4 regions of the Streptomyces sp. CC224B genome follow, and region 3 is predicted to be linked to each of the others. Evidence: riboswitches for the same ligand, from Rfam matches in the RefSeq annotation. Region 3 holds a riboswitch; each other region holds the start of a gene.

Region 1 (7,514 bases), on a different contig from region 3:
TACCGATGCCCCGAGGCCAGTCTCCCCAGGGGCGCGAGGAACTGCGCGACCAGCCACGACGAGCCCGCAGACGCGTCTGCCGACACACCCACCAGACGCGTCTGCGGCACGTCCCCAATTGCTCGCGCAGGTCCCCGCGCCCCTGCAGGGCGCTCCCCTACAGGGCGCTCCTTCGCGCGAGCCCGAGTGCGTACTCGGGCCACCACTGCCCGGCCCGCGGCCCCCCGCGACACGTGCCGTCGGACTCCCCGGGCCGCTTGACCCAGAGGTACGCGGCGACCTGCGGGTCCCCGGTCCTGGTGGTGGGCGCCTCGCCCAGGCCCCGGCCAGGGGGGTTGCACCAGGGGTCCTTGCCCCCGCCGGTGTAGGGCCCGCGGCCGTTGCGGCTCGTGTCGACGACGAACGGCTTGCCGCCCAGCCCGGCCGACAGCCTCTTGCCGTACGCCTCGCTGGCCTCGGTGGTCTGGAAGTTGGAGACGTTCACCGCGAAGCCGTCGGCCCGCTCGGCCCCGGAGCGCCGCAGCGGCTCGTGCAGGGCGTCCGGGTGCGACCAGCCCGCGTTGCCCGCGTCCAGGTAGACCTTGGTGTTCTTCAGCGCGGTGAGCGTCTCGACGGCGCCCCGCAGGGCGGCGTAGCGCTCCTCGTGGAACTGCTCGGGGGTGCACCGGTCGACCATGTGCAGGACGGCGTCCGGCTCCAGGACGACCGTGGCGCGCCGGTCGCCGATGCCCCGGGCGACGCCGTCGATCCACGCGCGGTAGGCGTCGCCGTCGGCGGCGCCGCCCCGGGAGAACTGGCCGCAGTCGCGGTGCGGGATGTTGTAGAGGACGAGCAGCGCGTCCCGGCCGGCCTTCTCGGCGGCCTCGGTGAGGCCGCGCGCCTCCTCCTCGGGCCGGTCCGGCCCGATCCACTCGCCGACGGGCTGCTCGGCGATCTTGCGGATCTGCGCCGCCTCGTCCTTCCTGCCGTCCTTCTCGTACGCGGCGGCCTGCCGGGCCGCGCTCCCCTCGGGGTTGACCCAGAACGGGCCGGTGTCCGCGGGCCGCTGCCCCACCGGGCGGGTCGTGCGGTCCCGGTCGCCGTCCCCGTCGCCGCCGCCGTCGGACGAGCACCCCGAGAGCAGCAGCGCGGCCCCCGCGAGCACTGCCGCCACCGGCACCCCCCTGGCCGCGGCACCCCGCCCGCGACCTGCCTTGTTGCGGTACATCCACTCCCCCTCGGGTGCACGTTCCGTGGCTCAATCGTGGCACAACCCTGCGCAATCCCACGAGACCGTGACGTACCGGCCGGGGGACCATCTCCCCTTGCACACATGCCAGTTGGCGTCAAACTTGCCTAGGCCGACGCGGCCGCGCGCTCTAAAGTCGTAGGCACGGCCCAAGCCCCCGGCCGGAGGTGCGCATCCCGGTCCGCGCGCGCTGTCGCGCGCGCCGGGGCGTTGCGGGATGTGCGCGCGCCACTCCACGACCGACGGACCATCCGAAGCCTCCCCGCGCCGACGCCGGGTTTCTCCCGCAGCTCGAGCGTGCGCGACGGGAGGACCGGCCCGGTCGGCGACTCCGGGGGGAGCGGGTCGTTGACCGGGTCAGGTGGTGCCCGTCGACGGAGGGCGTACGCCCTCCGCGCGCGCCCGGCTCCGGGCGCGGCCTTTGGTTGACAGTGTCCATGACCACCTGCGACTCTCCGGGCGACAAGTCCATACGTCGAGGCGACGGTCGCCAGGAACCCGGTGTGACTCCGGGACGGTCCCGCCACTGTGACCCCACGCTCGGGCGTGGGGAAGTCAGGAACTGACCCCGTCGTCCTCCTGCCATGGGGCGTGGAAACCCCAGAAGGAGAGCCCGGTATGTCTGCTGCGCCCGCGCACACCGCTTCACACACCGACACCGCCGCGATACGGTCCGCGACCCTCGGGACCCGCGACTGGCTGCTGGCGGCGGGGGCCGTGATCCTCGCGCTGATCGCCCTGTACGCCGTCTTCATGGACAACGGTTCGCTGATCTCGGCGACCGGCGACTACCTCCACGAGTTCGCCCACGACGGCCGGCACCTCTTCGGTGCCCCCTGCCACTGATCGGGGCCGCGTCCGCCATGACCGCGTCCCCGCACCACGTTTCTTCCTCCCCGTCCCCGAACTCCCCGACCGCTCCCCGTTCCCCGATGTCCCCTGACTCCCCGGCCGCCTCCCCCGTGGCCTCCTCCCCCGTCCTGTCGCTGCTCGGCCGCGGTCTCGCGGCCGGGGGCCTGGGCGGGCTCGCCGCCGGGCTCTTCTCGCTGCTGCTCGCCGAGCCCCTGATGGACAGGGCGATCCGCGCCGAGGAGGCCCGCTCGCAGGCCCACGCCCACGACGACGCGGCCGCCGCGAACGCCGTGCAGCACCACGAGGAGCTGTTCTCGCGCTCGACCCAGCACGCGGGCCTGGTGGTCGCGCTGGTCGTCGCGGGCCTGGCGATCGGCGTGCTGTGCGCCGTCGCGTACGCGCTGGTGCACCGGCGCGACCCGCGCGCCGCGCCCTGGCCGAGAGCGCTCGCGTTCTGCGCCGCCGCGTTCCTCGCGGTCTCCCTCTTCCCGGCCCTGCGCTACCCGGCGAACCCGCCGGGCGTCGGCGACTCCGGCACCGTGGGCGACCGCCAGACGATGTGGCTGGCGGCGGTCGTGATCGGCGTGCTCGGCATGTTCCTGGTGTGGCAGGTGTACGTACGCCTCGCCGCGCGGCCGCAGCCGGTGCGGCAGCTCGCGGCGGCGGGCACGGCGGTCGCCGTCCTCGCGCTGCTGTGGACGCTGCCGGACAACCCGGACCCGGTGCCGGTCGACGCGACGCTGCTGTGGGACTTCCGGGTGCTGTCGCTCGCCTCGCACGTCGTGCTGTGGGCGGTGTTCGCGGCCGTCTTCGGCGGCCTCGGCCTGCGCGCCGTCCGCGGCGGCGCGGCCGCGCGGGAGGGCTAGCGCGCCGGGCGGCCGGGGCGCGGCGACCGGTCCGCGGTCACCGGTCACCGGGCCCCGGCCGTCCCGCCCGTCCGGACCGCCCCGGCCGCCCGCGGCCTCGCCCCGGCCTGCTACGGCCCCGCCACCCCCGTCAGGTAGGCGGAGACGACCACGTTCGCCGAGTACGTGCGGCTCGCGCGGTCGAAGCTGCCGCCGCAGGTGATGAGGCGGATCTCGGCGCGGCCCCGCTCGCGGGGGCCGTACGCCGCCCCGGCGTCGAAGTCCTCCCTGCTGAGCACCCGTACGTCGTCCACCGTGAACTCGGCGACCGACCCGTCGTCGCGCACCACCCCCACCTGCTGGCCCGGGCGGACCGCGCTGAGGTGGTAGAAGACGGCGGGCCTGCTCTCGGTGTCCACGTGCCCGACGAACAGCGCGACCCCGGCGGCCCCGGGCCGCACCCCGCCGCCGTACCAGCCGACGACTCCCGGCCGCGCGTACGACGGCGGGTCTATGGCGCCGTCCGCGTCCAGGCCGCGCGCCACCACCGGGGCCCGCACGCCGAGCGCGGGTACGTCCACGCGCAGGGGCCGGGCGGCGGGCAGCGGCTCGCGCGGGGCCGGCAGCTCGACCCCGGCGGGGCGGCCGACGGCGGCGACGTCGCCGGTGGTGGGGTCGGACAGGCCGCCGCGCACATCGGTGATCTCGTTGCCCCACAGCCACAGGCCCACCAGCAGCACGGCCCACGCCAGCCCCATGACGAGACGGCTCGTGCCGTGCGTGCCCCTGCCGCTGCCGGGCTCGGGCCCGCTCATGGTCAGTCCGAGCGGTGCCGGCGGACGCTGCGGAGGGCCACGGCGACGGCGGCGGCGCCGGCGAGCACCAGGCCGACGACCGCGTGCCGGGTGCCCGGGCCGGTCCCCTCGGCGACCGCGGCCGTGGGCTGCAGGTGCGCGGTGCCGCCGCCTCCGGCCCGTACGGGTGCCTGCGGCGTCGCCCGGTCCTGGCCGCCGCCGACCCGCACGGTGCCGACGCCCTGGTGCGGGTGCCCGTCGCAGATCACCGTGATCTCGTAGGTGCCCGTGAGCCCCGCCTTGACGCGGGTGGAGCCGGACAGCGTCTTCCCGCTGCCGCTGCCCGTCAGCTCGGCGTCCTTGGTGAACGCGCCGGACCCCGCCGACCCGGTCGTCCCCCGGCACCCCGAGACCCGCACCTCGACCTGCTCGCCCGGTACGGCGGCTTCCGGCGACACCTGCGCCCTGACCTGCGACTGGTCGTGCGCGACGGCCCCGCCCTGCACCCCCGCGAGCGCGCCCGCGAGAGCCAGGGCCCCCGCGCCACGCACGGCAAGCGAACATATACGCATGGTGAACCTCCTGTACCAGCAGATTCACGCGTAAGGCGGCATCCCGCATCTCGTGGGCAGCCGGGCGGTGCCGGGCCGGGGCGCGGTCCCGCTCACGACGCCGCAGGTCAGGAGGGTCAGATCCGGTCGACGAGGTCGGCGATCGAGTCCACGACCCTGGACGGCCGGTAGGGGTAGCGGTCGATGTCGGCGCGGGTCGTCAGGCCGGTCAGCACCAGGAACGTCTCCATACCCGCCTCCAGACCGGCGAGGACGTCCGTGTCCATCCGGTCGCCGATCATCGCGCTGGTCTCGGAGTGCGCCCCGATGGCGTTCAGCCCGGTCCGCATCATCAGGGGGTTGGGCTTGCCCGCGAAGTACGGCTGCTTGCCGGTCGCCTTGGTGATGAGGGCGGCCACGGCCCCCGTCGCGGGCAGCGGCCCCTCCGTGGACGGGCCGGTCTCGTCGGGGTTGGTGCAGATGAACCGGGCGCCGTCGTTGATGAGCCGCACGGCCTTCGTCATGGCCTCGAAGGAGTACGTCCGGGTCTCGCCGAGCACCACGTAGTCCGGCGCGTGGTCGGTGAGCACGTACCCGATGTCGTGCAGGGCGGTGGTCAGGCCCGCCTCGCCGATCACGTACGCCGTGCCGCCCGGCCGCTGGTCGTCGAGGAACCGGGCGGTGGCGAGCGCGGACGTCCAGATGTTCGCGACCGGCACCTCCAGGCCCATGCGCGTCAGCCGGGCCTGGAGGTCGCGCGCGGTGTAGATGGAGTTGTTGGTGAGCACGAGGAAGGGCCGGCCGGAGTCCCGGAGCTTCTTGATGAAGGCGTCGGCGCCCGGGATCGGCACGCCTTCGTGGATGAGCACGCCGTCCATGTCGGTGAGCCACGATTCGATGGGCTTGCGCTCTGCCATGCGGTGCACTCCTGCGGTCTGCGGTCTGCCGTGAAGCAAGCGGCTGGTGGGGCGCCGGAACGACGCTGTGCCGACGCCCCCAGCCTAGTCACGGCGGCGTGCCCGGGACCCCGGCGATCACCGGCGGATCCGATCACCGGGGCCCCGGTGCCGGGGGCTCCCGCGCGCCCGGGTCAGCTCCCGGTGGCGGACTTCCAGGCGTCCACGTAGGAGGTGAGGTTCTCGGAGATGTCGGCCCAGTCCGGCTCGAAGACCTCCACGCCGTCCATGAGCCTGTCCAGGGCGATCGCGTTCGCGTCGGTGGCCTTGACGTCCTTGCGGGCCGCGAAGCCGCCGCCGATCTCGCTGACCTGCCGCTGCGCCTGCCGGCTGAGCAGGTAGTCGAGGAACTTCTTGGCGTTGGCCTCGTGCGGGGCCTTGTGCACCAGGCCCGCGGCGTACGGCAGCGCGAAGGTGGTGGGCTTCTTGCCCTGCTTCGCCGGGAACCAGATGCCGAGGTTCGGCATGTCCTTGGACTGGGCGAAGTTCATCTGCACGTCGCCGTTGGCCACGAGGAGTTCGCCCTTGTCGACCTTGGGGGCGAGCTTGCCGGTGGAGGCGGACGGGCCGACGTTGTTCGCCTGGAGCTTCCCCAGGTACTTCATGGCGGGCTCCTTGCCGCCGAAGTCGTGCATGGCCTTGATCAGCACGGCCGTGCCGTCGCCCGCGACACCGGGCGTGGAGTACTGGAGCTTGTTCCTGTACGCGCCGCCGGTCAGCTCGTCCCAGGTCTTGGGGGCCTTGGCGCCCGTCAGCTCCTTCTTGTTGTAGATGAAGCCGAAGTAGTTGTTGACGACGGCGGTCCACTTGCCGTCGGGGGCCTTGTTCGCGCCGTCGACCTGCGCGGAGCCCTCGGGTTCGTACGCCTGCAACAGGCCCTTGGCGTCGGCCTGCTGGATGAACGGCGGCAGGGTGACGAGGACGTCGGCCTGCGTGTGGGACTTCTCGCGGACGGCGCGCTGCACCATCTCGCCGGAGCCGCCCTCCACGTACTTGACCTCGATGCCGGTCTTGTTCTCGAAGTCCTTGAAGACCCTGTCGTACCAGCCGTCGCCGTTCTCGCCCTTGAGGCCGTCGGCGCTGTAGACGGTGACGACCTTGGCGTCGGGGTCGGTGGAGCCGCCGCAGGCGGTGAGGGCGGTGGCGAGCAGGGCGCAGCCGCCGAGGGCGGCGAGCGCCCGGACGGGGACGTGGCGGGACATGACGTGTCGTACTCCTTACGGACAACCAGCGTGGAAGGGAGGGGCGGTCAGCGGTACGAGGCCCTGGTGCGGACGCGGGAGACGGCGAACAGGACGAGCAGCGTCGCCGCCATGAGGACCACGGCGAGGGCGGCCCCGGTGAAGGCGGCGCCCCGGTCGGTGGCGGCGTAGATCCGCACGGGCAGCGGGGTCCAGTCCGGCGGGTAGAGCATCACCGTGGCGCTCAGCTCGCCCATGGACAGGGCGAAGCACAGCCCTGCCGCCGCCGTCAGGGACGGCAGGAGCAGGGGCAGCTTGACCCGCCACAGGACGTACGCGGGCCGGGCGCCGAGGGACGCGGCGGCCTGCTCGTACGCCGGGTCGAGGCGGCGGACGGCGGCGGAGACGGACTGGTAGGCGAACGCCGTGACGAGGACGGCGTGCGCGAGGACGACGAGGGTGGACGTGCCGTTGAGGATCACCGGCGGCTTGCTGAAGGCGACGAGCAGCGCGAGCCCGACGACCACCGACGGCACGGCGACGGGCAGCATGAACAGCGCGTCGAGGACCCGCTTGCCGCCCTTGCCGAGCCGGGAGGCGGCGAGCGCCGCCCAGGTGCCCGCGGCGAGCGCGATCAGGCTCGCGCCGAGCGCCGTGAGCAGGCTGGTGGTCAGGGCGTCCAGGGACTCGCCCCGGGTGGCGGCCTCGTAGTGCTCGCCGGTGAACGCGGACGGGAAGGCCCCCGACCAGTGCCCGGCGAACGACGCCATGACGATGACGGCGAGCGGCAGCGCGAAGACCGGCAGGAACAGGACGGCGAACACCGCCCACAGCGCCCACTTGCCCTTGCGGCTATGCACCAACACGACGGCTCACCACCCGGTACAGGCCGTACAGGCCCACGGAGATCGCGATGTTGACGACGGCGACGACGCACGCCGCCGGGTAGTCGGACTCGAGCATGGCCTTGCCGTAGACGAGCGTCGGCAGCGTGGTCACGCCCTTGGCGCCGGTGAAGAGCACGATGCCGAACTCGTTCAGGCACATCACCAGGACGAGGCTGCCGCCCGCCGCGAGGGCGGGCAGCGCCTCCGGCAGGATCACGCG
Region 2 (7,514 bases), on a different contig from region 3:
GCCCGCGACGGCGGGCAGGATCGTGACGCTGTCGCCGTCGCTGAGCTTGGTGGACACGCCGTCCAGGAAGCGGACGTCCTCGTCGTTCAGGTACACGTTCACGAACCGGCGCAGCTCGTTGCCCTTGTCCTTGTCGACGAGGCGCTCCTGGATGCCCGCGTGCCGGGTCTCGAGGTCGGCGAAGAGCGCGGCGATGGTGTCGCCGTTGCCCTCGACGGCCTTCTCGCCGCCGGTGTAGGTGCGGAGGATGGTCGGGATGCGGACCTCGATGGCCATGGGGTGGGCTCCTGTCGGGAGGAAGGGGCGGTGGTGATCGAACGCGGTCCGGACGGGACCGGGCGGTACGGCGGCCGGGGGCGCCCGGGACGCCCGGCGGCCGGAGGTACGGCGCCCCGGGGCGCGGCGGGAGGGCGGGCGGCGCCGCGGTGCCGGCCGGGCTGCGGCGCCCGTCGGCGCCTCAGCGCCGACAGATGGCGCTGGCGAGACGGCACAGGTCGACGTGCAGCCGGCCGACGAGCAGGGCGCCCGGCGTCGTATCGATGCTCACGTCGTTCGAAACCATGCGGTCATCGTAACGATTCCCGGTCCGGGTCCCGGAATGTGATCTCGCATACCGGACGCATCCGGTTCGGTCCCCGGACAGGGGCCGCCCGGCCCGGCCCCCGCACGGGACGTGTGCCGCCCGGCCGGGCCCCCGTACGGGACGCGCACCGACCTGCCCGGCCCCGGTCCGGACCCGGGCGGCGGGGCCCCGGACGCGGACCGGCCGGGGCTCAGCCCGCGGGCGTCCGCTGCGGCGGCCCCGGCAGATACGTGACCGTGGGGGCGCCGGTGGCGGGGTGGACGGCCACCTCGGCGGCGACGCCGTACACCTCCGCGAGGAGCCCGGCGGTCAGGACCTCCCCCGGCGGCCCGGACACCACCACCCGGCCGCCGTCGAGGACGTAGAGGCGGTCGCAGTAGTACGCGGCCAGCGTCAGGTCGTGCAGCGCGAGCAGGTTCGCCGTGCCGAGGGTCCGGACGAGGCCGAGGATCTCCAGTTGGTAGCGGATGTCCAGGTGGTTGGTGGGCTCGTCCAGGACCAGGACGCCCGGCTGCTGGACCAGCGCCCGGGCGAGCAGCGCGCGTTGGCGTTCGCCGCCGGAGAGCTGCCCGAAGGGGCGGTCCGCGAGGCCGTCCGCGCCGACCTGGTCCAGGGCCTCGTCGACGAGGGCCCGGTCGGCGGCCGTGTCGGCCTCCCAGAAGCGCTTGTGCGGGGAGCGGCCCATGGCCACGATCTGGCGGACCGAGAGGTCGAAGCCGGTCTGCCCGTCCTGCGGGACGGTGGCGATCCGGCGGGCCCGCGCCTTGGCCCCGGCCGCGGCGAGGTCCGCCCCGTCGAGCAGGACGCGGCCCGCCGTGGGCGTGAGCGCGCCGTACACGCAGCGCAGCAGGGTCGTCTTGCCGCTGCCGTTGGGGCCGACGAGGCCGACCGTCTCACCGGCACGCACGGTGAGTGAGACGCCGTCGACGAGGCGGCGGCCCAAGGGGGTGGTGTAGCCGAGGTCCTCGGTGCGCAGCGCCCGGACGGCCCCCGCACCGGCGGCGTCCCCCGTCGCCTCCGTCGCCTCCGTCGCCTCCGGCCCCTCTGTTCCCTCCGGCCCCTCCGGCCCCTGGTGCCAGGTTCTGGTCATGCCGCCGCCTCCGCGCGTGCCCGGCCCCGGCGCAGTTGCCAGAGGAAGAACGGTCCGCCGGTGAGGGCGGTGAGGACGCCGACGGGCACGTCCTGCGGGGCCGCCACGGTGCGGGCCCCGAGGTCGGCGACGACCAGGAACACCGCGCCCATCAGCGCGGCCACCGGCAGCAGCGCCCGGTGTCCGGCGCCGACCAGCATGCGGGCGGCGTGCGGCACCATCAGGCCGACGAAGCCGATGGCCCCGCTGTGCGCGACGAGCACGCCGGTCACCAGCGAGGTGAGGACGAAGGCGCCCGCGCGGAACCGGGCCGTGTCCAGGCCGAGGACGGTCGCGCCCTCCTCGCCGACGAGCAGCAGGTCCAGCAGCCGGGCCAGCGCCACGAGCAGGGCCGTGCCCGCGGCCAGCACGGTCAGGGGCACGGCGAGCATGTCCCAGCGGGCGCTGCCGAGCCCGCCGAGCGTCCAGTACAGGACCTCCTTGAGGTGGTCGGCGCGGGCCGACATCACCAGGATCAGGCTGGTCAGGGCGGACAGGATGTACGAGACGGCCACGCCGGCGAGGACCAGGCGGCTGGTGGTGAAGCCGCCGCCGGGGTCGCGGGCCAGCGAGTAGACGACGAGCAGGGCGAGGAACGCGCCCGCGAAGGACGCCACCGGGACGGTCACCGTGGTGGCCAGGCCCGCGCCCACGCCCAGCACGATCACCGAGACCGCGGCGGCGGAGGCACCGGAGGAGACGCCCAGCAGGAACGGGTCGGCCAGCGGGTTGCGGACCAGCGCCTGGAGGGTGGCGCCGACGACGGCCAGGCCCGCGCCCACGACGGCCCCGAGCAGGACGCGCGGGAGGCGGACGTCCAGGACGATGGTGCGGTACGGGGACGGCCCCTGGGCCCGGCCCGTGAGGATGTCGAGCACCTCGGCGGGCGGGATCCGCACGGAGCCGTAGGCCAGCGCGGCGGTGCCCGCGGCCGCGAGGGCGAGGACGAGCAGGGCTATGAGGGTGCCGTAGGCGAGGCCGCCGGGGGCTCCCCGGCCCCGCCCCTTCCCGGCACCGGGGGCTGCGCCGCCGGACCCCCCGGACCCCCGCCGATCGCGCTTCGCGCTCGTCCGCAACCACCGGACGGGCGGAACCCCGGCCGGAGCGGGCTTCTCCGTGGGCATCACCGAAGCTGCTCCGCCAGCTTCTCCACCGCCTTGGGGGCTCTCACCCCCAGCACCACGTCCGACAGCGGCAGCACCGCGAAGCGCTTGTTCCTCACGGCGGGGACGTCCTTGAGGGCGGGGTCGTCGAGGAGGCGCTTCTTCTTCTGGGCCACCGTCGTCGCGCCGTAGTCGTAGATGAGGATCACGTCGGGACGGCGGTCGACCACGGTCTCCCAGGAGGCGTCGCCGAAGGGCTTGTCGAGGTCGGCCATGACGTTGCGGCCGCCCGCGCGCTCGATGATGTCGTTGCCGATGCCCTTGCCGCCCGCGGTGAAGGCGGTCTTGTCGCCGCTGTCGTAGACGAAGACGGACGGGGGCCTGCCGCCCTCGGTCCTCTTCGTGGCGCGGGCCAGTTCCGCCCTGGCCGAGCGCACCCACTTCTCCGCGCGGTCGCGGACGCCGAACGTGGCGCCGGTCTCGCGGATCTCCCGGTAGAGGTCGTCCATGGTGACCGGCTTGTCGGCGCAGCTCTCGATGTTGAGCCGGGAGTTGATGCCGGACTTGGCGAGGGCGGCGCGGGAGCGGCCGTCGTTCTCCGCGAAGGAGCTCGCGTAGCCGCCGTAGACGAAGTCGGGGTTGGCGGCGAGGAGCTTCTCGTACGAGGGGTACTCCTTGGCCAGGACCGGGCGCGACCTGTAGGCCTTCTCGTACTCGGGAAGGATCTTGTCGTCGAGGTAGGCGGTGCCGGCGATGCGGTCCTTCAGGCCCAGCGCCAGGAGGATCTCCGTCACGTGCTGGTTCATGGTGACGGCACGCTTCGGGGGCGCCTGGTACGTCGTCTTCACGCCGCAGTTCGTGACGGTGTACGGGAACCCGGCGGCCGTGGCCTTGCCGTCTCCCGCGCCGGAGTCGCTCCCCGGCGAGCAGGCGGTCAGGGGCAGCAGGGTCGCCGCGGCGGCGAGCAGTACGCGGATGCGCATGGCTGTGCGGTCCTCCTCCAGGGGATTTCCGCGTCCCCTGCGTCAAGTGGGAGGAGGCGGCAGGGCAGTTCCTGGCTCACGGCACGCGCGTGCCGGTCACAGTGGCGGGACCGCGCCGGAGTCACACCGGCTTCCTGGGTCCTGCCGCCTCGAAGGTCGTGCTCAGTATGCCTGGACGAGCCGCACCTCTTCCTCGGTGACCTCTCCGTCCACGATGCGGAACGAGCGGAACTGGAAGGGCCCGGCGCCGTCCGTGTCGGCCGTCGAGACGAGGACGTAGTGGGCGCCCGGCTCGTTGGCGTAGCTGATGTCGGTGCGGGAGGGGTAGGCCTCGGTGGCCGTGTGCGAGTGGTAGATGACCACCGGCTCCTCGTCGCGGTCGTCGAGGTCGCGGTAGAGCTTGAGCAGGTCGGTCGAGTCGAACTCGTAGAACGTGGGTGAGCGGGCCGCGTTCAGCATCGGGATGAACCGCTCGGGGCGGTCCGTGCCCGCCGGGCCCGCGACGACGCCGCACGCCTCGTCGGGGTGGTCCTTGCGCGCGTGCGCGACGATCTGGTCGTGCAGGGCCTGGGTGATGGTCAGCATGCCGGTCAGGATAAGCAGGCCGGACACGCGGACGGGCCGCCGCGTATCACAGAGCGATACGCGACGGCCCGCATGCCGGACCTCCGGGACCCGCGGGCCCCTGGGGAGGTGTCAGTCCTTGCCCGGCGCGGCGTCGGCGGCCACGGCGGTGTGCTCGCGCTTGCGGAAGGCGGCGCCCTCCGGGTTGCGGCTCTTGAGGACGAGGTAGGCCACACAGAGGATGGCGGCCCAGATCGGGGCGCAGTACAGCGAGATCCGGGCGTCCTTGTCGACGCCCATCATCACGATGACCATGGCGATGAAGGCGAGCGCGAACCAGCTCGTGTACGGGGCGCCCGGCGCGCGGAAGGTGGACTGCGGCAGGATGCCGCGGTCGGCCTTGCGGCGGTAGTTGATCTGGGAGACCAGGATCATGATCCAGGCCCACATGCCGGAGATCGTGGCGAAGGAGACGACGTAGTTGAACGCCTCGCCCGGCCACTGGTAGTTGATCCACACGCCGACGAGCATCAGCGCGGCGGAGAAGGTGGTGCCGACCAGCGGCAGGCCGTTCTTGGTGAGCTTGGTGAAGAACGCCGGGCCCTGGCCGTTGAGCGCGAGGTCGCGCAGCATGCGGCCGGTGGAGTACATGCCCGAGTTGCAGGAGGAGAGCGCGGCGGTCAGGACCACGAAGTTCACGATCGCGGCGCCGATGCCGAGGCCCATCTTCTCGAAGGCCGCGACGAACGGGGAGACGCCCGGCTGGAAGTGCGTCCACGGCACGACCGACAGGATCATGATCAGGGCGCCGACGTAGAAGACGGCGATGCGCCACGGGACGGTGTTGATCGCCTTGGGCAGCGTCTTCTCCGGGTCCTTGGACTCACCGGCGGTGACGCCGACCAGCTCCACGGCGAGGAAGGCGAACATCACGATCTGGAGGGTCATCAGCGTGTTGCCGATGCCGTTGGGGAAGAAGCCGCCGTTGTCCCACAGGTGCGACACGGACGCGGTGTCACCGGCGTCGGAGAAGCCGATGGTGAGGATGCCGGCGCAGATCAGGATCATGCCGATGATGGCGGTGACCTTGACCATGGAGAACCAGAACTCCAGCTCGCCGAAGAGCTTCACGGAGATCAGGTTGGCGCCGTACAGGATGACGGTGAAGATCAGCGCGTAGCCCCACTGCGGAATGGAGCCGTGCGTCCAGTACTGCATGTACTGGGCGGCCGCGGTGACCTCGGTGATGCCGGTGACGACCCAGAAGAGCCAGTACGTCCAGCCGGTCACGAACCCGAAGAAGGGGCCGACGAACTCGCGGGCGTACTCCGAGAACGAGCCGGAGACGGGGCGGTACATCAGCAGCTCGCCCAGGGCCCGCATGATGAAGAAGATCACGAGGCCGGCGATGGCGTACGCGAGGATGAGACTGGGGCCGGCCTTGTGGATGGCCTTGCCCGCGCCGAGGAAGAGGCCGGTGCCGATGGCACCGCCGATGGCGATCATCTGGATCTGCCGCGCACCCAGGCCGCGCTGGTAGCCCTCGCTGTCGCCGGACGCGCCGGAGCCCGCCGCGGCACCATTGCCGCCGTGCTCGTCGTGGTGTTCTTCGACCTGCACTGAGGTCATGGTGACGCCTTTCTCCATGCTGATCCGCGCCGCGAACTGCGGTGTCGCCGCGGACCAGGTCGTGATCCCCCGGATGGTGATGGAGTGCCGCCGGCGGTCTGCCGGCCCCTGGCGTGTTCCCGGCGACATGGGTGGCGTCACCGAGTGGTCGTGAACATTTATCACGACCGTCACAGTGATCGAATGAGCCAGGTGTGGCGCACACCACAGGAAGAAGCAGGCAAAAGGTACACCGGTTGGCATAGTCGGACAGTACGGTGACCGGATCGTTATCCGGATTTGAGCGTTCGTTGAGCGAACGCCCACGATCTTCAACGGGAGGTCACGCGGGCGTCGGGAAACCGTCACGTCCCCCTGCCCGAATCCGTACGCCGACCGCGGCCGCGAGGAGCCCCGCAGTCACCACCGCGTCACGGCTCACGGCTCACGGCTCACGGCTCACGGCTCACGGCATCAGCGTCTCGACGAGCGTCTCCTGGAGTCCGCCCAGCCACAGGTACGCCATCACCATCGGCTTGCGCGGGTCGGAGTCCGGCAGCCGGTAGAGGATGTCGGTGTCCTCCTCGTCGGTCACGTCGAGGCGGGTGCCGATCGCGAGCCGCAGGTCGTTGAGCGCGCCGAGCCAGCACCGCGAGTCGTCGGCCGACAGCTTGAGCACGGCGCCGCCCTCGCCCGCGACGGTCAGCGCGTCGAGGCAGCGGATCACCGCGAGCGCGTCGTCGCGCTTGCGCGCCCGCAGGTCGTTCTCGGTGAAGCGGCGGAACTCCGCGGAGTACGACCGCAGTTCGGCGGCCTGCTCCGCGGAGGCCTCCTCGGTGCCGGGCCCGCCGTACGCGTCCGGGAGCAGCCGCTTGAGCACCGGGTCGGCGGGCGGCTCGCTCGGCCCCTGCGTGAAGAGCTCGGCGAACGGGTCGCCGTCGGCGCCCGCGGGCTCCTCGCCCGGGCCGATCAGCTCCAGGAGCTGGACGGCCAGGGAGCGGATGATGGAGATCTCGACCTCGTCGAGCGCGACGGCCGCGCCGCCCCCGGGGATCGGTTCGAAGTGTCCTGGCATCGGTCGCGTCGCTACTTCCGGTCCTGCTGGAGGGTGGCCCACAGTCCGTACCCGTGCATCGCCTGCACGTCGCGTTCCATCTCCTCGCGGCTGCCCGTGGAGACGACGGCCCGGCCCTTGTGGTGGACGTCGAGCATGAGCTTGGTGGCCTTTTCCTTGGAGTACCCGAAGTACGTCTGGAAGACGTACGTCACATAGCTCATGAGGTTGACCGGGTCGTTGTGCACGAGCGTGATCCACGGAACGTCCGGCTCGGGGACCGCGAAGGTCTCTTCGTCCGCGTCCGGGCGGGTGATCTCTGCAGGAGCCGCGCTACTCACTTGTCCCATGCTGCCACCCGCGGGGCCCGACCGCACAAACGGACCCCCGAAATCGTCAGAGTGACGAGATGCGGGGTAGCATCCCTGCCATGAACTCTGGGGAGCACGAGCTGGGGCTGCCGGTCGACGTGCCGTCGACCGCGCTCTTC
Region 3 (7,514 bases):
GGGAGACGAGCATCGCCGCCGCCACCGTGCCGGCGTCGCCCAGCGATCCGGTGACGGCCGAGATCAGCATGAGACAGCCGATGGAACGCATGGCGATGGGAAAACGACCGACCATGCCCCAGAAAGCCAGCGAACCGGCGCCAGGGGATTTCAGCAGGCGCCCATAGGACTTCAGCCCGGAATTGGACGGCGACGCACCCTCGGACACAACGCTCCTGTCAGCGCAGAATGACGACGTGAGGAAAAGTCCTCGAGAAGGAGATCAGGAAATCCTGCGCTGAGAAAAGCCGTCCGCCGCACGCCCAGAATCCGACTGCTGCGAATCCGACTGCTGCGCGTCAGTGGCGCGAACCCCCCGTTCCGCCGTCATGCTAGGTCGGCCCTGACAGGGTGTCAACGGATCGAACCCACTCGATACCGCACACCGGGCCGCATACGATATCGGTCAAAATGCCGCTACCCGGAGTGATTCGAATATTCGGGACGGAGCACCCTTCGGGTTCTCCCTTACGATGGCGGCCAAACGCACACGACCAGCGGCGGTCGTGCGCAAAACCGAGGAGGCGGCGTGACCGAGCGGACGCTCGACGGCCATGGAAACGAGAACCACGAGCCCGGCCAGGAGTTCTCAGTCCCGGAAACCACGGACGGCGCGGAGAGCGAGGCCATAGAACAACGGAAGAACGGTCTGGAGCGGGATGTGAGCGAGCAGCTCGCCGAGAACATGAGGCAGGGCTGGGCCGACACCGAGCGGACCGACCTTCAGCCGATCCCGCAGGCGCAGCACACCGCACGCCGTCGTGCCGCGCTCTCCGCCCGCTTCCCCGGCGAGCGTCTGGTGATTCCGGCCGGCAACCTGAAGGTCCGCGCCAACGACACCTTCTACCGCTTCCGCCCCTCCTCCGACTACACGTACCTGACGGGGGATCAGACCGAGGACGCGGTCCTGGTTCTGGAGCCCGTCGAGGACGGCGGCCACGAGGCCACCGCCTACCTGCTGCCGCGCTCCGACCGGGAGAACGGCGAGTTCTGGCTCTCCGGCCACGGCGAGCTCTGGGACGGCCGCCGCAACAGCCTCACCGAGAACGAGCGGCTCCTCGGCCTGCCCTGCAAGGACGTCCGCGAACTCGGCGAGGCGCTCCGGGAGGGCACCGGCCCGGTCCGCCTGCTGCGCGGCTACGACGCCGCCATCGAGGAGGCCCTGACCGACAAGGTCACCGCGGAGCGCGACGAGGAGTTCCGCGTCCTCCTCTCCGAGATGCGCAGGGTCAAGGACGACTTCGAGGTCGCCGACCTGCGCTTCGCCTGCGAGGCCACCGCCCGCGGCTTCGAGGACGTGGTCCGCTCCCTCGACCAGGCGCAGGCCACGTCCGAGCGGTACATCGAGGGCACGTTCTTCCTGCGCGCCCGCGTCGAGGGGAACGACGTCGGCTACAGCACGATCGCCGCCGCCGGTCCCCATGCCACCACCATCCACTGGGTACGCAACGACGGGGCGGTCCGGGACGGTGAACTGCTCCTGCTCGACGCGGGTGTGGAGACCCGCAACCTCTACACCGCGGACGTGACCCGCACCCTGCCGATCAACGGCCGGTTCACGCCGTTGCAGCGCAAGATCTACGACGCCGTGTACGAGGCCCAGGAGGCCGGCATCGCGGCGGTGCGGCCGGGCGCCCCGTACCGGGACTTCCACCAGGCCGCCCAGCGCGTCCTCGCCACCAGACTCCACGAGTGGGGCCTGTTCGGCGACATGGACCTGGAGAAGGTCCTGGAGCTGGGGCTGCACCGCCGGTGGACCATGCACGGCACCGGCCACATGCTCGGCCTGGACGTGCACGACTGTGCCGCCGCCCGGACCGAGATGTACGTCGAGGGCGATCTCGAGCCGGGCATGTGCCTGACCGTGGAGCCGGGGCTCTACTTCCAGGAGGACGACCTGACGGTGCCGGAGGAGTACCGGGGCATCGGCGTGCGCATCGAGGACGACATCCTCGTCACCGAGGACGGCAACGAGAACCTCTCGGCCGCGCTGCCGCGGCAGGCGGACGAGGTCGAGGCGTGGATGGCCGCGCTCCGTTCCTGACGCACGCGGCGCGGGCCGGGGCGGTCACCGCTCGCCCCGGCCCGCGCCCCGGCTCACTCCCCCGACAGCTCCTGGCGGACGGTGCGGGCCGCGGCGACCAGGTTCTCCAGGGAGGCGCGGGTCTCGGGCCAGCCACGGGTCTTCAGGCCGCAGTCGGGGTTGACCCACAGGCGCGCGGCGGGGATGGCCGCGAGGGCCTCGCGCAGCAGGGCCGCCGCTTCCCCGGCGCTCGGCACGCGCGGGGAGTGGATGTCGTAGACGCCGGGTCCGGCCTCGCGCGGGTAGCCGTGCGCGGCCAGTTCGCGGGCGACCTGCATGTGGGAGCGGGCCGCCTCCAGGCTGATGACGTCGGCGTCCAGGTCGTCGATGGCCCGTACGACATCGCCGAACTCGGCGTAGCACATGTGGGTGTGGATCTGGGTGGCGTCGCGGACGCCGCCGGTGGTCAGGCGGAACGCCTCGGTGGCCCAGGCCAGGTAGGCGGGCCGGTCGGCGGAGCGCAGCGGCAGCGTCTCGCGCAGCGCGGGCTCGTCGACCTGGATGACCGACGTGCCGGCGGCTTCGAGGTCGCGCACCTCGTCGCGCAGCGCGAGCGCGACCTGGCGGGCGGTCTCCGCGCGGGGCTGGTCGTCGCGGACGAAGGACCAGGCGAGCATGGTGACGGGCCCGGTGAGCATGCCCTTGACCGGCCGGTCGGTGAGGGAGGCGGCGTAGGAGGTCCAGCGCACGGTCATCGGCCCGGGCCGGGAGACGTCTCCGGCGAGGACGGGCGGCCGCACGTAGCGGGTGCCGTACGACTGGACCCAGCCGTGCTGGGTGGCGAGGTAGCCGGTGAGCTGTTCGGCGAAGTACTGGACCATGTCGTTGCGTTCGGGCTCGCCGTGCACCAGGACGTCGAGCCCTGTCTTCTCCTGGAAGCCGATCACGTCCCGGATCTCGGTCCTGATGCGTTCCTCGTAGGCGGCGGCGTCGACGCGTCCGGCGCGCAGGTCGGCGCGGGCGGCGCGCAGGCCCGCGGTCTGCGGGAAGGAGCCGATCGTGGTGGTGGGAAGGAGCGGCAGGTCCAGGTGCGCGCGCTGGGCGCGGGCCCGCTGCGCGTACGGCGCCGGGCGGCGGCTGTCCGCGGCGGTGACGGCGGCGGTGCGGGCGCGCACCGCCGGGTCACGGGTGATCGGGGAGGCGGCGCGGGAGGCGAGGTCGGCGCGGTTGGCGGCGAGTTCGGCGGCGATGGTGTCGGGGCCCTGGGCGAGGCCGCGGGCGAGGGTGGCGACCTCGATGGCCTTCTGCCGGGCGAAGGCGAGCCAGCGCAGGATCTGCGGATCGATGTCGCGCTCGGGGGCGGTGTCCAGCGGCACGTGCAGCAGCGAGCAGGACGCGGCCACGTCGACCCGGCCGGCGAGGCCGAGCAGGGTGCCGAGCGTGCTCAGTGAGCGCCCCAGGTCGTCGATCCAGACGTTGCGGCCGTCGACGACGCCCGCGACGAGGCGCTTGCCCGGCAGCCCGCCGACGGCGGCGAGTCCGTCGAGGTTCGCGGCGGCGGCCCCGGTGAAGTCGAGCGCGAGACCGTCGACCGGTGCCTCGGCGAGCACGGGCAGGGCCTCGCCGAGCCGGTCGAAGTAGGAGGCGACGAGGAGCCGGGGCCGGTCGGTGAGGGCGCCGAGGTCGCGGTAGGCGCGCGCGGCGGCGTTCAGCTCGGCCCGGCTGCGGTCCTGGACGAGGGCGGGCTCGTCGAGCTGCACCCACGCGGCGCCGGCCGCGCGCAGATCGGCGAGGACCTCCGCGTACACGGGCAGCAGCCGGTCGAGGAGGGTGAGCGGCTCGAAGCCGGGGTCGACGCCGGGGGCGGGCTTGGCGAGCAGCAGGTAGGTGACGGGCCCGACCAGGACCGGGCGGGGGGTGTGACCCAGTGCGAGGGCCTCCGTCAGCTCGGCGACCTGCTTGCCCGAGTCGGCCGTGAACACCGTGTCGGGCCCCAGCTCGGGCACCAGGTAGTGGTAGTTGGTGTCGAACCACTTGGTCATCTCCAGGGGCGCCGCGTCCTGGCTGCCGCGGGCCATCGCGAAGTACCCGTCGAGCGCGTCGGCGTCGAGGGCCGCGCGGTGGCGGGCGGGGACGGCACCGACCATGACGCTGGTGTCCAGGACGTGGTCGTAGTACGAGAAGTCGCCGGTCGGCACCTCGTGGATCCCGGCCTCGGTCAGCTGTCGCCAGTTCGCGCGGCGCAGCTCTTGCGCGGTCCGGGTCAGGGACTCGGCGGTGACCCGGCCCTTCCAGTAGCCCTCGACGGCCTTCTTCAGCTCCCGGTTCCGGCCCTGGCGGGGGTAGCCGTACACGGTGGCCCGTGCCGCCGCGGCTGCGGACTTCGCTGTCACGTGACTCTCCTTCGCGAGCGTGTCTCGTACGGTCCCGGCGGCGGGACGAGGGGACGCGCCGCGGAGCACGTGCGCGCGAACGCGCGAAGGGGTGACGGACCGGTCGGGCCACGGCACGCCGGAATGCGTGGCTGCCCGCCGGATGTGGTCGCCGACCCGCCCTCGAGGTCACCGGGATGTCCGCGCGCGAGGGTCCGCGCACGGGCAACGGGCAGGTCTTCGGACTCGGGGGCGCGTCCGACGCCTTCGACCGAAGGCGGGCGGACTCCTACTGGCCGTCGCTTCCCGGGCCCGGTCGGGCCCAGTGCGTATGACGGCGGTCGTTCCCTCTCACCGCTGCGGGGCAGTCCCGGATTCCCACCGGGTTCCCTCTTACGACGCGCCCGTCCGGCTGACGGGGCGAACCAGTTGCCCTGCCAGCCTAGTTGCCCCCGTGACGCGGGGGAACAGGCGTTCACATGGCGGACGGTTCACAGAGCGGGCGGGGCGGCAGGCTCCCCCGGGTGGCGCCGTCCCTTCGCGCCGCCGCCCCCTCGACCGCCGTACCGGTCCCGCGGGGAGCCGTCGCGCGGCGCGCCGCCGTGCCGCCCGGGCGTCACAGCGCCGTGCGGGACAGCCAGTGGTCGAGCAGCGCGCGGTCCCCCGTCACCGTCACCCGGTCGTCGTCCGGCGGCAGGCGGCGGGTGAACACCAGCAGGAGGTCCGTCACCGCGCCCGACACCACCACGTCCGCCGCGACCGGCCCGCGCTCCCACCGCGGCGCCCCGGGTTCCCTGGTGACGACCCAGCCCGCCCCGGTCCCCGGCCGGAACCCGATACGGGCTCCGTGGCCGCGCAGTCCCGCCACCTCCGGCCGGACCGCCTCGAAGCCGGGCGTGCACACCAGGTCCATGTTCTCGCTGAGCACGTCGGCCGCCAGGGCGTCGGCGACCTCGAACGGACGGTCCGTCGCGCGGGCCGCGTCGTAGTGGTGGACGCAGGTGTCGCTCACCACCCTGCGCAGCCAGAAGGACACCGGCCGGGGCCCGAAGAACGTTCGGGTCGCGGTGTCCGCGCCACTCTCCCCCACCGCACGGACCAGGTCCTCCGCGCCCTCGCGCAGCCACCGCCCCCACGCGTCCGGGGCGCCGGGGTCGGCCTGGAGCGGGTTCGGGGCGGGCAACTGCCGCCGCTCGCGCACGAGTTCGGCCGCCCACCGGTGCTCCTGGCCGACGTGCCCGACGAGGGTGCGCAGGGACCAGTCCGGGCACGTGGGCACCCGCGCGTCCGGGTCCTGCCCGGCGACCGCGTCGGCGAACGCCGTGGTCTGCTCGCGCAGGGCCGCCACGAGCTGCGCGGTGCCCAGCTCCCCCGTCTCCCCCGCCTCCCCCGTCTCCCCCGTCCACGTCGCCCGGCGGTCGGCGGGCCGGTCCGCCCCCGTCCCCGTCCCCGTCCCGTCGGTCTCGTTCACCCCGGCAGATCCGTTCATGGTGCGTGATCCCTTCGTTCCCGGTGGTCCGTCCACCTCGGCAGCCCCCGCGCCGGGGACGCCGGTACCGTAGGAACTCCAGTCCGGTGGAGGTTCAAGTGCCGCTGCTCGACGACACGTTCGGGATCGGTGAGGTGGCCCGGCTGGCCGGTCTGCCGGTGCGGACGGTGCGCTTCTACTGCGACGAGGGCCTCGTCGACGCGGTGCGCTCCGCGGGCGGGCACCGCAGGTTCGACCGGGCGGCCGTGGAGCGGCTGCGGCTGGTCCGGCGGCTGCGGGGGCTCGGGCTCGGGCTGTCCGCCGTCCGGTCCGTGCTCACCGGGGAGCGCGCGGTGGCCGAGGCGGTGGCCGCCGAGCGGGCCGCGCTCGACGCGCGCCTCGCGGAGCTGTCCTGGCGGCGGGCGTCGCTGCGCGCGGTCGAGGAGGCCGGTCCCGCCGACCGGGCCGCCCGCCTGGAGCTGCTGGCCGCGGTGGCGGACGGGCGGACCGCCCGGGACGCGCTGCTCGGCTTCTGGCGGCGGGCGCTGGGCCCCCCGGTGTCCGAGGCGCTGTTCGCCGCGGTCGTGGCCGAGGCCGTGCCGGAGCCGCCCGCCGACCCGACCCCGCGCCAGGTGGTCGCGTTCGCCGAGCTGTGCGCCCTCGCCGGGGACCGGGCGCTGACCGGTGGGCTGCTGGCCATGGCCCGCGCCGACGCCGCGCTGGTCGCCGACGAGCGCGAGCTGCTGCGCGGGCTCGGCGAGGCGTGCGCCCTGGCCGCGCCACTGGTGCGGGCGGGTGAACCGCCCCGCGCGGGCCCCGCGCTCGACCGGTTCGTGGCGGCCCACGCCGCGGTGCGCGGCGGCAGCGACACGCCGCGGTTCCGACGGGCCCTGCTGGGCCATGTGGCCGCCGACCGCGTCCCGGGGATGCGCCGCTACTGGCGCCTGGTGGCCGAGGCGGGCGGCGGCCCGGCCGCCCCCGGCGTGGCCCACCTGTGGCTGACCGACTCCCTGGAGCGCTCGCTCGACCCGGCGCGCGCCGCCTGACGTCCCGGACCGGCGCGTGGGCCCGGCCTCACGCCCCGGCCCGGGGCGTGGACCCGCCTCGCCCCTGCTCGGGCCCGCGCCGCGGCGCCCGGCGGCGTGCGGCCGGGCGGGCCCGCCAACGCCGTCGCTGACCTGTCCGGGCGACACCCGTGCCGTCCGCGTGTGGGGGCGCGGCGACCCGGCCATGGCTGGATCATGGCCGCCTTGCCGCGCATCGACCCCATGCTCGCCTCCACGGGCCCGCTCCCCCCGCCGCGGGCCGAGCACCTGTGGAGCGCGGAGACGAAGTACGACGGGCAGCGGGCGGTGGTGTACCTGGCCGGGGACGGCTCGGTGCTGCTGCGCTCGCGCTCCGGGGCCGACATCACCGCGGCCTATCCCGAGTTCGCCGGGCTCGGCGGCAGTGTGGGTGCACCGGCGGTCCTGGACGGCGAGATCGTGGTCCTCGACGAGCGCGGCAGGCCCGACTTCGCCCGCCTCCAGCCGCGCATGGGCCTCGCCGCGTCCCCGGGGCGCGCGGCGCGGCTCGCCGCCGAGGCCCCGGCCCACCTGGTCCTCTTCGACGT
Region 4 (7,514 bases), on a different contig from region 3:
GACCCGGCGGAGGAGCTGGCCTTCGACGGCTCGTCCATCCGCGGCTTCCAGGCCATCCACGAGTCCGACATGGCGCTGCGCGCCGACCTGTCGACGGCCCGCGTGGACCCCTTCCGGCGCGACAAGACGCTGAACGTCAACTTCTTCATCCACGACCCGATCACGGGTGAGCAGTACTCCCGCGACCCGCGCAACGTGGCCAAAAAGGCGGAGGCGTACCTGGCCTCCACGGGCATCGCGGACACGGCGTACTTCGGCCCGGAGGCGGAGTTCTACGTCTTCGACTCGGTGCGCTTCGAGACCTCCGCCAACCGCTCGATCTACGAGATCGACTCCGAGGCGGGCGCCTGGAACACCGGCGCGGTCGAGAACAACCGCGGCTACAAGGTCCGCTACAAGGGCGGCTACTTCCCGGCCCCGCCGGTCGACCACTTCGCCGACCTGCGCGCCGAGATCTCCCTGGAGCTGGACAAGCAGGGCCTGAAGGTGGAGCGCCAGCACCACGAGGTGGGCACCGCGGGCCAGGCGGAGATCAACTACAAGTTCAACACGCTGCTCGCCGCGGCCGACGACCTGATGCTCTTCAAGTACATCGTGAAGAACGTCGCGTGGCGCAACGGCAAGACCGCGACCTTCATGCCGAAGCCGATCTTCGGCGACAACGGCTCGGGCATGCACGTGCACCAGTCCCTCTGGTCCGGCGGCGAGCCGCTCTTCTACGACGAGCAGGGCTACGCGGGCCTGTCGGACACCGCCCGCTACTACATCGGCGGCATCCTCAAGCACGCCCCGTCGCTGCTCGCCTTCACCAACCCCACGGTGAACTCGTACCACCGCCTGGTGCCCGGCTTCGAGGCGCCGGTCAACCTGGTCTACTCGCAGCGCAACCGCTCCGCGGCCATGCGCATCCCGATCACGGGCTCCAACCCGAAGGCCAAGCGCGTCGAGTTCCGCGCCCCGGACCCGTCCTCGAACCCGTACCTGGCGTTCTCGGCCCTCCTCCTGGCAGGCCTCGACGGCGTCAAGAACAAGATCGAGCCGGCCGAGCCGATCGACAAGGACCTCTACGAGCTCGCCCCCGAGGAGCACGCGGGCGTCGCCCAGGTCCCGACCTCCCTCCCCGCGGTCCTCGACGCCCTGGAAGCGGACAACGAGTACCTCCAGGCGGGCGGCGTCTTCACGTCCGACCTCATCGAGACCTGGATCGACTACAAGCGCACCAACGAAATCGCCCCGATCCAGCTCAGGCCGCACCCGCACGAGTTCGAGCTGTACTTCGACATCTAAAGGGCGGAGCCGGGTGCCTGGGCGCCAGGTCTCTTGACGAAGCCCCTCACCTCGTTCGGGTGGGGGGCTTCGTCGTGCCCGAGGGCCACACCGGCCCCGCTACGGCCGTGCCGGCAGGCGTGCCCGCAGCGGATCACGAAGGCCGGGGGCTCGCCGGGGGTGCGTTTGCCGGGGGCGTGGACGGGGATGCCGTCGCCGGGGCAGAGGGCGCACTCGCCGAGTTGGCATTCGGGCGAGAGCGCTGCGGTCGTGGCCTCCGTCCTGGCCGTCACCGCCGGGCCCGCTTCCGGACGCAGCTCGGGCAGGAGCACGGCGGGTAGGTGTCCCTCGTCGGCAGGGCCACGCCCATGGAGTCCACGCGGCGCGTTCCCGAGTCGGATGTGATCGTGCCCTGTGGGTTCACTGCATAGACCCGCAGCGTCATGCCATTACCGGTGTCTGCTTCAGGGATGTCGCCCGGGATCGTACGCTCGCTCATGTCGACCTGCTTCCTCAGGTTGGCCGCGCCCCGGGAGGTCTCAACCGCCTCGCCGGGGTCTGCGTCCGGGATCCTCGCGTGCACCCGGCCCCGCCGAGGGTCCTCGTACGGCTGCCCTGTGAGCTGTTCCAGCCGGACCCCCAAGGCGCGGGCCGCACCCGCGGTGAGCGAGGGCGTGGCCGGCTTGTGCCCTCGCTCGACCTGGGCGATCAGCGATTTCGAGCACGGGATGCGCTGAGCCAGTTGCAGTTGCGTCAGGCCACGCGCCTTGCGCGCCTCCGCGACGCAGAGCCCGCTGCGCTGCCCCTTGTTGTCATCGGCGTAGGGCATCCTGGAACCCTTCTGGCTTCGACACTCAGAAGGTACCCCCGAAGGTCTCGGGGGAAAGGTGATCGGCCCCTGTGCAGGCGATGCCCACACGACCAGTGGGCCGCGCCCCTCATGGATGGACGTCCTGCAGCACGCCCGTCACCTTCGAACGAAGCGGACCGACGGATACCCCTCCTCGCGCGTGACGACCGCCCGCACTCCGTACACCTCCGCGATCAGCTTCTCGGTCAGGACCTCGGTCGGCGTTCCGTACGCGTGGGCCCTGCCGTTGTTCAGGATGAGGACCTCGTCGCAGAACATGGCCGCGAGGTTGAGGTCGTGGAGGGCCACCACCGTGGTCAGGGGGAGGGACGCCACCAGGTGGAGGAGGTCCAGTTGGTGGTGGATGTCCAGGTGGTTGGTGGGCTCGTCGAGGAGGAGTTCGCGGGGGGACTGGGCCAGGGCGCGGGCGATGTGGGTGCGTTGGCGTTCGCCGCCGGAGAGGGTGTGCCAGGGCTGGTCGGCGCGGGAGGTGAGGTCCGTGCGGGCCAGGGCCTCGTCCACCGCCCGCTCGTCCTCGGCCGTGGCCGGCAACCAGGCCCTGCGGTGCGGGACCCGGCCCAGGCGTACGACGTCCCGTACCGTCAGGTCGACCTGCGTGTCCGACTGCTGCTCCACCACCGCCGTGCGGCGCGCCACCTCCCGGCGGCCCAGGTCCCGCAGCGGCCGGCCGTCCAGCGTGACCACCCCGGCCGTAGACGCCAGGACGCCCGCCAAGAGGCGCAGGAGCGTGGACTTGCCCGAGCCGTTGGGGCCGAGCAGGCCCACCACCGTGCCCGGGCGGGGCGCGAGCGTGATGCCGTCCACGATCAGGCTGCCGCCCGCGGCCCGGGAGACCCGCTCCGCGCGCAGACCGGTCTCTGTGATGGCTTGCTGCCGGGTGGTCGTGGTGTCTTGGCGGGCGGGTCCCATGGCGTTCTCCCCGTTCTTCACGTTCCTCCCGTCCGGCCCGTGCTCCTCGTGCGGTACAGGACCGCGATGAACGCCGGTACGCCGATCAGGGACGTGACCACGCCCACCGGGACCTCCTGCGGGTCCAGGACCGTACGGGCCAGGGTGTCCACCCAGATCAGGAGGATCGCGCCGGTCAGGGCGGTCACGGGGAGCAGCCGTGTGTGCCGGGCGCCGACCAGCATGCGTGCCGCGTGCGGCAGGGTCAGGCCGACGAACCCGATCGCCCCGGCGGCGCTCACCAGGACCGCCGTGAGCAGGGCCGTCGTACAGAGCAGGACCAGGCGGACCCGGCCGACGCGCACGCCGAGCGACGCCGCCGCGTCCTGGCCGAACGCGAACGCGTCGAGAGTGCGGGCGTGCCCCAGGCAGACCGCCAGGGCCACGACCAGGACCGCCGCGCACACCCCGACGTCCGTCCAGCTCGCGCCGCTGAGCGAGCCGAGGAGCCAGAAGAGGATGCCGCGCGTCGTCTCCGCGTCCGCCGCCGTGAGGACGACGAAGGAGGTCAGGGCGGAGAACAGTTGCATCGCCGCCACGCCGGACAGCACCACGCGGTCCGTCGTGGCCCCCAGCGCCTGGCTGAGCAGCAGCACCAGCGCGAAGGCGCACAGCGCGCCGAGGAACGCCCCGCCGGAGACCGTCACCACTCCCCCGCCGACCCCCAGGACCACCACGGCCACCGCTCCCGTGGACGCGCCGGAGGAGACGCCGAGGACGAAGGGGTCGGCCAGCGGGTTCCGCAGCAGGGACTGGAGGACCGCCCCGCACACCGCCAGGCCCGCGCCGCACACGCCCGCGAGCAGGGTGCGCGGCATGCGCAGGTTCCAGACGATGCCGTCGCGCAGCGGCGTGAGGCGCGCCTCGCCGCCGCCGAGGTGGCCCGCCACCGCCGCCCATACGTCGGGTACGGAGATGTCGGCGGGGCCGATGGTGACGGCCACGGCCACCGACAGGAGCAGGGCGGCCAGGCCCGTCGCGCACAGCAGGCCCGTGCTCCGCCACCAGGATCTCCTCGCGCCGATCCGTGCGTCGTTCCGTGTGCCGATCCGTGCGTCGTTCCGTGCGTCGTTCCGCGTGCCGTTCCGCGCGTCCTTCCGCGTGTTCACCGCCGGGCGCCGCGTCGCTTCGTCTTCTGTGCCGGTTCCCGTGCCGATTGCTGTGCCGGTCCCCGTGTCGCTTCCCCTGGCCGCGCGCGCACCGTCCCGTGCCGTCGCGCTCACCGTGCCAGGCCGAACTTCCGCAGGCCCGCCGCCACTTGTTCGATGCCGTCGACCGTCCGGATCGTCGGGTTCAGGGCCTGCCCGCTGAGCAGCACGTAGCGCTTCTTCCTCACGGCCGTGAGGTTCTTGGTGACGGGGTGGGACTCCAGGAACTTGATCTTCTGGCGGGCGCTCTCCGCCGACTGGGCCTTGCGCGTGAGGTCGCCGATCACCAGGACGTCGGGGTCGCGGTCGGCCACCGTCTCCCAGTTGACCTGCGGCCACTCGGCGCGCGTGTCGGCGAAGGCGTTGCGGACGCCGAGGGTGCGCGTGATGATGCCGGGCGCGCCGCAGCAGCCCGCGATGTACGGGGTCTTGGAGTCCGAGAACCAGTACAGGACGGACGCCTTGGACGCCTTGACCGTACGGGCCGCCTTCGCGGTGCGGGACTTGAGGTCCGCGATCAGGCGCTCGCCGCGCTCCTCCACGTGGAAGACGCGGGCCAGGTCGCGGATCTCCTTGTGGACGGTGTCCATGGTGAGTGTCTTGGTGCGGGTGCCGTCGTCGTCGCCGCTGTTGTCCTTGCCCGCGCAGTCGGTGGGCGAGACGTAGACGGGGACGCCCAGCTCGGTGAACTTGGCGCGGTCGGCGACGCCGCCCTTGCCCACGGTGTAGAGGAACGAGGCGCTGACGAAGTCCGGCTCCTTGGAGAGGACCTTCTCCAGGGACGGGTAGCGGTCCGCGAGGCGCTCGACCTTCGCGTTGTCCTTCGCGAGGTTCGGCCGGACCGGGTCGGTCCAGGTGCCGGTGCCCGCCATGCGGTCGGCGAGGCCGAGGGAGAGGAGGATCTCGGTGGAGCCCTGGTCCAGGGAGACGGCCCGGCGGGGCGGGGCGGTCACCGTGGCCTTCTTGCCGCAGGAGGTGACCGTCACCGGATAGCCGTCGGCCCCGGCCTCGTCGTCCCGGCCGGCGGAGGAGCCGCCGCCGCACGCCGTGAGCAGGAGCAGGCCGCCCGCGGCGAGCAGCGACGCGGTGCGGCGTACGCGAGGGCGTGTCCGAAGGCCTGCCCGGAGGCTCGTGCGAGGGCTTGTCCGAGGGCGTATCCGAGGGGCGAGAGAGAGCACACGTCTTCCCGGGTCTCATGGCTCATGCGCGGAGCCTGGTCTGCGAAACCCCGCCGCCCGGCGCCCGGACGGCGGTGCCAGCAGGTCTTCGGACTCGGGTTCGTCCGGACGGGGCCGCCTTCCCGGGCGCCCGTGGGCGCCCAGTGGCCGCTGGCCCCGCCCGTCCCCCTCACCGCTGCGCGTCAGTTCCGGATTCCCACCGGATTCCCTGGCCCGGGTGCGGGCGCGACTGGCGTGCGCAAGCTATCACCCCGGGCTCTCGTCACCGCTGGTCGGGGCGGGGTTCGCCGCGGTACGTCCCGAAGGACCACTTGTTGCCCTCCGGGTCCGCTACGGCGAACTCCCGGCTGCCGTACGGCTGGTCCGCGATCTCCCGGAGCACCTTGACGCCCGCGTCGGTGAGGCGCCGGTAGAGGGCGTCCACGTGGTCCGTGACGACGTACGCGCCGAACGTGCCCGGCTCCAGGCACCACTCGGCCGCCTCAGGGTTGTGGCTGCCGAGCATGACGCCGCCGCCCTCGGGCCAGTCGAGCTGGGCGTGGGCGACGCGGCCGCCGTCCTCGTACACGGCGGTCCGCAGGAAGCCGAGCGTGCCGACGAGGAAGTCGATCAGGGCGGGGGCGTCGTGGGCCTGGAAGGTGGGCCAGACGTCGGGTGCGCGCCGGGTCGTGGGGGTGTGCGTGGTGTCGATGTTCTGACCGCTCTGCGTGAGATGCGCGTTCTGCGGTGCTTCGTCGCTGTTCATGGGTCTCAGTCTTCGCCGGTCAGGTGCCCTCCGGCTTGGATATTCCGGCACTCCTCGGCCAGCCAGGCGGTCGGGCTCACGCCCGTGTACTGCTGGAAGTCCCGTACCAGGTGGGAGTGGTCGTAGTAGCCGCAGTCGGCGGCCACGCGGGCGAGGTCCGGGGGCGCGCCCGCGACGACGGCGCGGACGACGCGGGCCTTCGCGTGCTGGAAGCGCATGAGGCGGGCGGCCTGCTTGGGGGTGACGCCGGTCTCGGCGCGGAACAGGGCCGAAAGGCGGCGCTCGCTGAGCGCGACGTGCGCGGCCAGGCCCCGCAGGGTGCCCGCGCCCCGGTGCCGGGCGAGCCACGCCCAGGCCTCGGCGACCTCCGGGCGGGCGGCGCCGCGCCGGTCGGCGTCGGCCGCGCGCCGCGCCAGGTAGGCGTCGAGGCAGGCGAACCGCGCGTCCCAGCTGTCCGCCGCGCACAGCCGCTCCCGTACGTCCGCGGCCAGGCGGCCCAGGACGTCCGTGCCGTCGATGACGAGCTGCCCGGTCAGCTCGGCGGCGGGCAGGCCGAGGAGCGCGCGGGCCGCCAGCGGGTGCAGGGCGAGCTGGATGCCCGCCTCGCGCTCGGGCCGGACGACGTACGCCGGGCTCTGGTGCAGGCCGCCGACGACGATGACGGCGCGGGCGGCGCCCGGGCCGGTGGCCTCGGCGGGGGTGCGGCCGGTGACGACCGGGCCGTCGAGGGAGAAGAGCAGCGTCAGGTACGGGGACGGCAGGCCGCGGTGCAGGGCCGGGGTCTGGCCCGAGACGCGGTAGCCCACGGCGGACACCACCAGGCCGCGCCGCCCCGGAGCGGGCGCGGCGTGGACGAACTCCTGGCCGGCGGTGTCCATGGGTTCCATTGTGGCTCCGTACCGCGCGTCGCCGCGGGGCGGCGGTCGCGGCGGGGCCTCGCCGGCCGCGGTCCCGGTCCCGTGCGTCGGTCCCGTGCGCCGGACGGGGCTCGGAGTCCCCGCCCCGTCCGGCGCACGGCTGTCGTGAGTCAGCGGTCAGAGGGTCGGTGCGTCGGTGGATCTGGGCGTCAGCGGGTCGGTGCGTCGGCGGGTCGGTGCGTCGGAGAGGCTCGGTGGATCAGCGAGACAGTGAGTCTGTGGGTCAGTGGGTCAGTGGGTCAGTGGGTCAGCGGCTCAGCGAGACTGCGGGTCAGCGGGTCAGCGGGTCAGCGGGTCAGCGGCTGTAGCGCATCAGGGCCCGCACCATGTGGCACGTCGTGTCCGACGGGGGGTGGATGCCCACCGTCTCGGCCATGGCGCGGATCCGTACGTTGTCCGCCTGGGTCGGGACGTAGACGCCCGCGTCCAGGAGGGCGATGG

What was found. A riboswitch is a leader RNA that binds a small molecule or an ion and turns the genes downstream of it on or off. The one in region 3 is predicted to bind cobalamin.
Region 1: another riboswitch for cobalamin. It lies ahead of QK440_RS05310 (CbtB-domain containing protein); the one in region 3 lies ahead of metE (5-methyltetrahydropteroyltriglutamate--homocysteine S-methyltransferase).
Region 2: another riboswitch for cobalamin. It lies ahead of QK440_RS32465 (ABC transporter substrate-binding protein); the one in region 3 lies ahead of metE (5-methyltetrahydropteroyltriglutamate--homocysteine S-methyltransferase).
Region 4: another riboswitch for cobalamin. It lies ahead of QK440_RS01875 (ABC transporter substrate-binding protein); the one in region 3 lies ahead of metE (5-methyltetrahydropteroyltriglutamate--homocysteine S-methyltransferase).

What each region holds. Positions count from the first base shown of each region.
Region 1 covers NZ_JASCXL010000008.1:75,863-83,376, forward strand. The annotation lists gene QK440_RS05305 (glycoside hydrolase family 6 protein) at 158-1,207, opposite strand; cobalamin riboswitch at 1,690-1,814, shown strand; gene QK440_RS05310 (CbtB-domain containing protein) at 1,847-2,074, shown strand; gene QK440_RS05315 (CbtA family protein) at 2,161-2,946, shown strand; gene QK440_RS05320 (class F sortase) at 3,057-3,740, opposite strand; gene QK440_RS05325 (hypothetical protein) at 3,743-4,291, opposite strand; gene QK440_RS05330 (HAD-IIA family hydrolase) at 4,408-5,187, opposite strand; gene QK440_RS05335 (2-aminoethylphosphonate ABC transporter substrate-binding protein) at 5,361-6,428, opposite strand; gene QK440_RS05340 (ABC transporter permease subunit) at 6,476-7,273, opposite strand; gene QK440_RS05345 (2-aminoethylphosphonate ABC transporter permease subunit) at 7,260-7,514, opposite strand, start outside.
Region 2 covers NZ_JASCXL010000108.1:16,168-23,681, forward strand. The annotation lists gene QK440_RS32445 (MoaD/ThiS family protein) at 1-276, opposite strand, end outside; gene QK440_RS41480 (putative leader peptide) at 458-562, opposite strand; gene QK440_RS32455 (ABC transporter ATP-binding protein) at 774-1,673, opposite strand; gene QK440_RS32460 (iron ABC transporter permease) at 1,670-2,836, opposite strand; gene QK440_RS32465 (ABC transporter substrate-binding protein) at 2,836-3,798, opposite strand; cobalamin riboswitch at 3,843-3,975, opposite strand; gene QK440_RS32470 (M67 family metallopeptidase) at 3,961-4,383, opposite strand; gene QK440_RS32475 (amino acid permease) at 4,495-5,991, opposite strand; gene QK440_RS32480 (hypothetical protein) at 5,990-6,145, shown strand; gene QK440_RS32485 (DUF2017 domain-containing protein) at 6,437-7,045, opposite strand; gene clpS (ATP-dependent Clp protease adapter ClpS) at 7,057-7,374, opposite strand; gene QK440_RS32495 (nicotinate phosphoribosyltransferase) at 7,455-7,514, shown strand, end outside.
Region 3 covers NZ_JASCXL010000007.1:84,024-91,537, reverse strand. The annotation lists gene QK440_RS04880 (MFS transporter) at 1-208, opposite strand, end outside; gene QK440_RS04875 (aminopeptidase P family protein) at 668-2,083, shown strand; gene metE (5-methyltetrahydropteroyltriglutamate--homocysteine S-methyltransferase) at 2,137-4,455, opposite strand; cobalamin riboswitch at 4,648-4,879, opposite strand; gene QK440_RS04865 (maleylpyruvate isomerase family mycothiol-dependent enzyme) at 5,051-5,923, opposite strand; gene QK440_RS04860 (MerR family transcriptional regulator) at 6,010-6,948, shown strand; gene ligD (non-homologous end-joining DNA ligase) at 7,144-7,514, shown strand, end outside.
Region 4 covers NZ_JASCXL010000002.1:164,472-171,985, reverse strand. The annotation lists gene glnA (type I glutamate--ammonia ligase) at 1-1,287, shown strand, start outside; gene QK440_RS01890 (helix-turn-helix transcriptional regulator) at 1,556-2,095, opposite strand; gene QK440_RS01885 (ABC transporter ATP-binding protein) at 2,234-3,046, opposite strand; gene QK440_RS01880 (iron chelate uptake ABC transporter family permease subunit) at 3,064-4,074, opposite strand; gene QK440_RS01875 (ABC transporter substrate-binding protein) at 4,305-5,312, opposite strand; cobalamin riboswitch at 5,473-5,660, opposite strand; gene QK440_RS01870 (VOC family protein) at 5,674-6,156, opposite strand; gene QK440_RS01865 (helix-turn-helix domain-containing protein) at 6,162-7,034, opposite strand; gene QK440_RS01860 (hypothetical protein) at 7,369-7,514, opposite strand, start outside.